DNA from 2 places in the Kluyvera fluvialis genome. Region 1 is predicted to be linked to the other one. Evidence: riboswitches for the same ligand, from Rfam matches in the RefSeq annotation. Region 1 holds a riboswitch; the other holds the start of a gene.
What was found. A riboswitch is a leader RNA that binds a small molecule or an ion and turns the genes downstream of it on or off. The one in region 1 is predicted to bind cobalamin.
Positions count from the first base shown of each region.

Region 2: another riboswitch for cobalamin. It lies ahead of btuB (TonB-dependent vitamin B12 receptor BtuB); the one in region 1 lies ahead of AC6I4B_RS04795 (cobyrinic acid a,c-diamide synthase CobB).

Region 1 is NZ_AP046142.1:997,456-1,000,604, forward strand. It holds gene AC6I4B_RS04790 (L-threonine kinase) at 1-670, opposite strand, end outside; cobalamin riboswitch at 822-1,014, shown strand; gene AC6I4B_RS04795 (cobyrinic acid a,c-diamide synthase CobB) at 1,102-2,475, shown strand; gene cbiB (adenosylcobinamide-phosphate synthase CbiB) at 2,472-3,149, shown strand, end outside.
Region 2 is NZ_AP046142.1:4,777,104-4,780,252, reverse strand. It holds gene trmA (tRNA (uridine(54)-C5)-methyltransferase TrmA) at 1-859, opposite strand, end outside; cobalamin riboswitch at 974-1,160, shown strand; gene btuB (TonB-dependent vitamin B12 receptor BtuB) at 1,228-3,096, shown strand; gene murI (glutamate racemase) at 3,041-3,149, shown strand, end outside.

The DNA of each region.
Region 1 (3,149 bases):
GCGTATCAAAACCGGGCTTCGGCAGCAGCGTCTGGCTGGCGATGGCGCTCAGCGTGGCGGCCTCGCCCATCAACGTAGGGCTATGGCGGGTACAGGCTAACTGCACCTTTTCCCATGCCTGTTGTAATAGCGCCGCGTTAGCCTGTAGCGCGGCCTCTCTCGGCTGACGATGATAATCGGCGGTGCGCAATATCACGGGGCTTTCCAGCACCAGCAGGTCAAAGGCGGGCGACGGCGCACAGGCAATTTGCGTTTGCGCATGGTGGTGGTCAAACAGCGTCAGCGAGCGGAACAGCGTGCTGTCGGTTGGCTCCAGCGAAACGCACAGCGCGGCTAATTCAGACTCACGCAGTGAATGACCTAAATGCGCAGCCGCCGCCACCGCCGTGGCCGCAATATCGGCGGTGCTGCTCGCCATCCCTTTGGCCAGCGGAATCGTCGAGTGCACCGTAATGCGCAGCGTCTGGCTTAGCGCCAGCGGATAACCGTAATGCGCCAGCAGGGCGTTGACCATCGCGCGCGTCAGTGGGCGCTCGTTGGGTAGCGGTGTAGCATTGCAAACTTCCACTGTGCTGTACCACTCAATGGGGCAAGAGATCAGCTTCTCACTACCCAGAATCCAGCCCTGAATCAGCTCCCCGCAAGAGGCAGGGCAGCGCGCCACACTCATTATTTTTATGCCTTGTGGTGAGTTAAACGAACAAAATATCAACTGTGATGAATAAATATATCGGTATTGTCATAGCGCAACGAAATACTTTAACCACCGCGCTAGAGTAACCTGCTTTTATTTTATGCGGGCGTAAGATGTCGGCATAGAGACAAAATCAGAGCCAACAGGTTCGGCATAGTGATATGCCAGGGAAGGAGGTGCATCCGCAAAGGTGGATAAATCCTCCGCAGCCCCCGCTGCTGTGATGCTGACAACCCCGTAAACACCACTGATCGCCAGATCGGGAAGGGCGGGCGAGGATGACGCTAAGCCAGAAGACCTGCCTGTCGGTGATTATCAACAACTTCGGTGGGAAGTGGGTTGCTTTGCGTCGCACAGTCTTCTGACTGGGCACACGTATAGCTATACCCAATGAATAGGGGCAGGGTATGGCAGCCAGACAGCACGCATTTATTCTTGCAGGAACCGGTAGCGGCTGTGGCAAAACCACCGTCACGCTCGGCTTGCTCACCCTGCTTCAGCAGAGCGGCCTGCGCGTGCAGCCTTATAAAGTCGGCCCCGATTACCTCGACACTGGCTGGCATACCGCCCTGTGCGGTGTGGCTTCCCGCAATCTCGACAGCTTTATGCTGCCCACCTCGACCCTTAACGCCCTGTTTAGCGAACATATGCAGCAGGCCGATATCGCCGTTATTGAAGGCGTGATGGGCCTGTACGACGGCTACGGCACTGATCCCAACTATTGCAGCACCGCCGCGATGGCAAAACAGCTCGGTTGCCCGGTCATTTTGCTGGTGGATGGCAAAGCGGTGTCTACCTCGATTGCTGCGACGGTGATGGGGTTCCAGCACTTCGACCCCAGCCTGAATATTGCGGGGGTGATAGTCAATCGCGTCAACAGCGAAAGCCACTTCCAACTGCTGAAAAGCGCGATTACCCGCTATTGCGGGCTGCCGGTATTGGGCTATGTGCCGCGTGCGGCGGGCGTTGCGTTACCGGAGCGCCATCTGGGGCTGGTAATGGCGCGCGAATCTGCGCTTAACCGCCAGCCGTGGCAGGACTTTGCCGCCATGCTGGAACGCACACTCGATATCGAACGCCTGCTGGCGCTCACCGAATTGGCGCACATGCCTGAAGGCAACTTGCCGCCGATGCCGCAATCCGGCGCGGGACTTACGCTGGCGCTCGCCGACGACGAAGCATTTAACTTTTACTATCCAGATAACCTGGCGCTGCTGGCGCGGGCGGGCGTGGAGATTGTGCGTTTTAGCCCATTACACGACCACCTGCTGCCGCCATGCCAAATGGTGTGGCTGGGCGGCGGTTATCCAGAGCTACATGCACAGGCGCTGGCGGCAAATGAAACGATGCTGGCGCAGCTACGCGCGGCACATCAGCGCGGCGTAGCCATTTACGCGGAATGCGGCGGGCTGATGTATCTCGGCAGCACGTTGCAGGACGCCGATGGTCAGGTGCATCAAATGGCGGATATTTTGCCAGGCCAGAGCAAAATGGGCACACGTCTGACCCGTTTTGGCTATTGCGAAGCGCAGGCCGAGCGGCAAACGCTACTTGCCGCGCCCGGCGAAATATTGCGCGGGCATGAATTTCACTACTCGGATTTCACTCCGCAGGATGCGGCGGTGATGGCGTGTCGCAAAACACGCGATGGCGCGGTACTCCAGCAATGGCAAGGCGGCTGGCAGCGCGGTAATACCTTCGCCAGCTATTTACACCTTCACTTCGCCCAGCGCCCCTCCATGCTCAACCACTGGTTTGCTGCCGCCAGGAGCGCGCTATGACGCTGCTCATTTGGTGTGTGGCGTGGATGCTGGATGTGCTGATTGGCGACCCGCCAAACTGGCCGCATCCGGTACGCTGGATAGGCAACTTGATTAACGCCGTGCAGCGCGTGGTACGCCGCCTTTGCCGCACCGAGCGCGCGCTGCGCATCGGCGGCGGCGTAATGTGGCTGGTGGTGGTCGGGATAACTTATGGCGTTACCTGGGGCGTTTTAGCGCTTGCCGCCCGCATTCACCCGTGGCTGGGCTGGGGCGTCAACGCCTGGTTGATTTTTACTGTGCTTGCCGGTCGCTGCCTGGCGCAATCGGCACAGGAGGTTGAGAAACCGCTGCGCGCGGGCGACCTTGCCGAAAGCCGCATTAAGCTGTCGTGGATTGTCGGGCGCGACACCTCGCAGCTTCAGCCTGCGCAAATCAACCGCGCGGTGGTAGAAACCGTGGCAGAAAACACCGTCGATGGCATTATCGCCCCGCTGTTTTTCCTGTTACTTGGCGGCGCGCCGCTGGCGATGGCCTACAAAGCGGTGAATACCCTCGACTCTATGGTGGGCTATAAGCATCAAAAATACCGCGCTATTGGTATGGTCAGCGCCCGTATGGACGATGCCGCCAACTTTATTCCTGCTCGCCTGAGCTGGCTTTTTATCAGTGCCGCCGCCGTGCTTTGCCGCCTT
Region 2 (3,149 bases), 1.2 Mb from region 1:
CAATTCCCTGCAAGCGGTTAAATTCCCGCACCCCGTTCATTGCCTGAGTAAACTCTTCCGCCGCCATGCGGATTATCTGCACGTTGTCGATGTGGTTAGCCGCAATGTTGTATTGCGCCGCTGCCACCGACGGTTTGGCAATTTCGGTCGCCAGTACGCGCTCGAAGTTACGCGCCAGCGCCAGTGAGAAGTTGCCGTTACCGCAGTACAGCTCCAGCAGGTCGCCGCGTGAGTTCTGCGTGACGTTGAGCGCCCATTCGAGCATCTGGATGTTCATCGCCGCGTTTGGCTGGGTGAAGCTGTTTTCAACCTGGCGGTAAATCATCTCTGTACCCGCAACCGGCAGACACTCGTCGATATAGTCCTGGTCCAGCGCGATTTTCGTTTTGGTTGCGCGGCCAATCAGGTGCACGTTGAAACCCTGCGCGCGCAGAGCGTCACGCAAGGCTTCGGCCTGCTCGCGCCAGGCGTCATCCAGCTTTTTATGGTACAGCAGCGATACCACCGCCTGGTTGCTCAAGGTGGTGAGGTAGTCAATCTGGAACAGCTTATGGCGCAGGCTATGATTGTCGCGCACTCCGTCGAGCATGGCGGTCATCAGCGCGTTGATAAGTTCGCTGGCAGCCGGGAATGTGTCAACGCGAATGCGGCTCTTGGTCTGCTGGTCGAACATGATGTGGTACAGGTCATCGCCGTCATGCCAGATGCGGAATTCTGCGCGCATCCGGTAGTGGCTGATCGGTGAGCGAAACACCTCCGGCGCGGGTGCGCTAAACGGCGTCATCATCGTTTGCAGGCGAGTGACTTTCTCGGCGAGCTGAGCGTCGTACTGTTCGGTTGGGAGGTGTTCGGGGGTCATTATGCATCCTGAATAATAAAAGTACGCGAGGATTGTAGGGCTTGCTCAGGGGATGTCCAGTGTCGATGTCAGCGAAAATGATAAATAGCAGTCTGGACATCTATATGTAACTAAATGTAGCATTTGTGCCCCGGTCCTGTGAGTTAAAAGGGAACCCAGTGTAAATCTGGGGCTGACGCGCAGCGGTAAGGAAGGTAAATCATGAGCGCACCTGGTGCAGACACTGCGGCGTGCCGTGGGAAGTCATCATGATTTTAAACAGCCTCCAAGCCCGAAGACCTGCCGGATTACGTCGCTTAAGGTTTTATCGTCGCGAACTACGGATAAAACCTGCGGCATCCTTTTTTATGTTTCGGATGCTTTGAAAAATGATTAAAAAAGCTTCGCTGATGACGGCGTTATCCGTCACAGCATTTTCCGGCTGGGCGCAAAATAGCAATTTAGACACGCTGGTGGTGACCGCCAACCGTTTTCAACAACCGGTTGATACTGTATTAGCGCCAACGGATGTGGTTACGCGCGAGGAGATCAATCGCTGGCAGGCGAAGAATCTGAACGACGTTATGCGTCGTTTACCTGGCGTCGATATCGCGCAATATGGCGGTATGGGGCAGTCTTCTTCTCTCTTTATTCGTGGCACGGAAACGCGCCAGGTGCTGGTACTGGTTGACGGTATCCCGATGAGCCGTCCTGGCATTTCCAATACGCCAGACTTGAATCAAATTCCGCTTTCTTTAGTGCAGCGCGTGGAATATATCCGCGGGCCTCGCTCGGCAATTTATGGCTCTGGTGCGATGGGCGGGGTCATTAACGTTATTACGCGCTCCGACAACGACGAGTCAAAAATTGATGCCGGAATGGGGTCGAAAGGCTACCAGCATTATGATGGTACGCTGCGTCAGCGTTTTGGCGACACGGTAGCAACCGTTGCAGGCTCCTATGAAAGCACTAAAGGTTTTAACGTCCAGCCGGGTTCAAGCTGGGATCACGACAGCGATCGTGACGGTTTTCGCAATAAGACCTTCTGGGGTAGCCTGGAGCATAAATTTAATGACAGCTTGTCCGGCTTTTTCCGTGGGCATAGCTATACCAACAACTCTGATTATGATCTGGGCAGCCCGCCGACGTCTAAAAACTATAGCGCTGACGAAGAACAACTCTATAACCAATCCTGGGATACCGGGCTGCAATTTAATTCAGGAATTTACTCTTCGCAGCTAATTGCAAGCTACCAGAAGGTAAAGGACTACAACTACAGCAGTATCTACGGCCGCTATAACGATGGCACTACGCTGGATAATATGACGCAGCGTAACCTGCAATGGGGTAACAACGTTCAGGTTGGGCAGGGGTCTATTAGCGCGGGTGTGGACTGGCAGCAACAGCGTTTAACGTCATCCAGTACGACGATGTCGGATAGCTATAAACGTGACAACACTGGGCTGTATTTAACTGGGCAGCAGCAGTTCGGTACTGTTACGCTCGAAGCATCTGGCCGTGAAGACCACGATGAGCAGTTTGGCTGGCATGGCACCTGGCAGACAACCGCAGGCTGGGCGTTTGTCGAAAACTATCGCGCGACGCTCTCCTACGGCACGGGCTTCCTGGCTCCGTCTCTGGGTCAGCAGTTCGGCTCAACCCGCTTCGGCATCAATTCTAACCCGAACCTGAAACCGGAAGAGTCAAAGCAGTGGGAAGCTGGGCTTGAAGGATTAACGGGCCCGCTGGACTGGCGTCTGTCGGCTTACCATTACAAGATAAGCAACCTTATTACCTACTATTCTGATCCGGTAACCTGGGCGGGTGAGTATGACAACATCAACTCCGCCACGATTAAAGGTGTGGAATGGACAGGGAGTGTGGATACTGGCATCTTCAGCCATCGTGTGACGTTGCAGTATATCGACCCACGCAATGATGATAACGGTGAAGTGCTGGCGCGCCGTTCAAAACGTCAGGCGAAATATCAGCTCGATTGGTCAATGTTTAATGTTGATATGGATGTGTCGTGGCAATACTACGGTAAGCGCTACGATAACAACACGTCGCAGTACAATCCAACGCAGCAGGTTTTACCGAGTTACAGCACCGTTGATGTATCGGCTTCATATCCGATCACCTCACACCTGACAGTTCGTGGTAAAATAGCCAACCTGTTCGATAAAGATTACGAGACAGTTTATGGCTACCAAACTGCAGGACGGGAATACACCTTGTCTGGCAGCTACACCTTCTGAACCACGTCCCACCGTCCTGGTCTTTGATTCTGGGGTAGGTGGGCTGTCGGTCT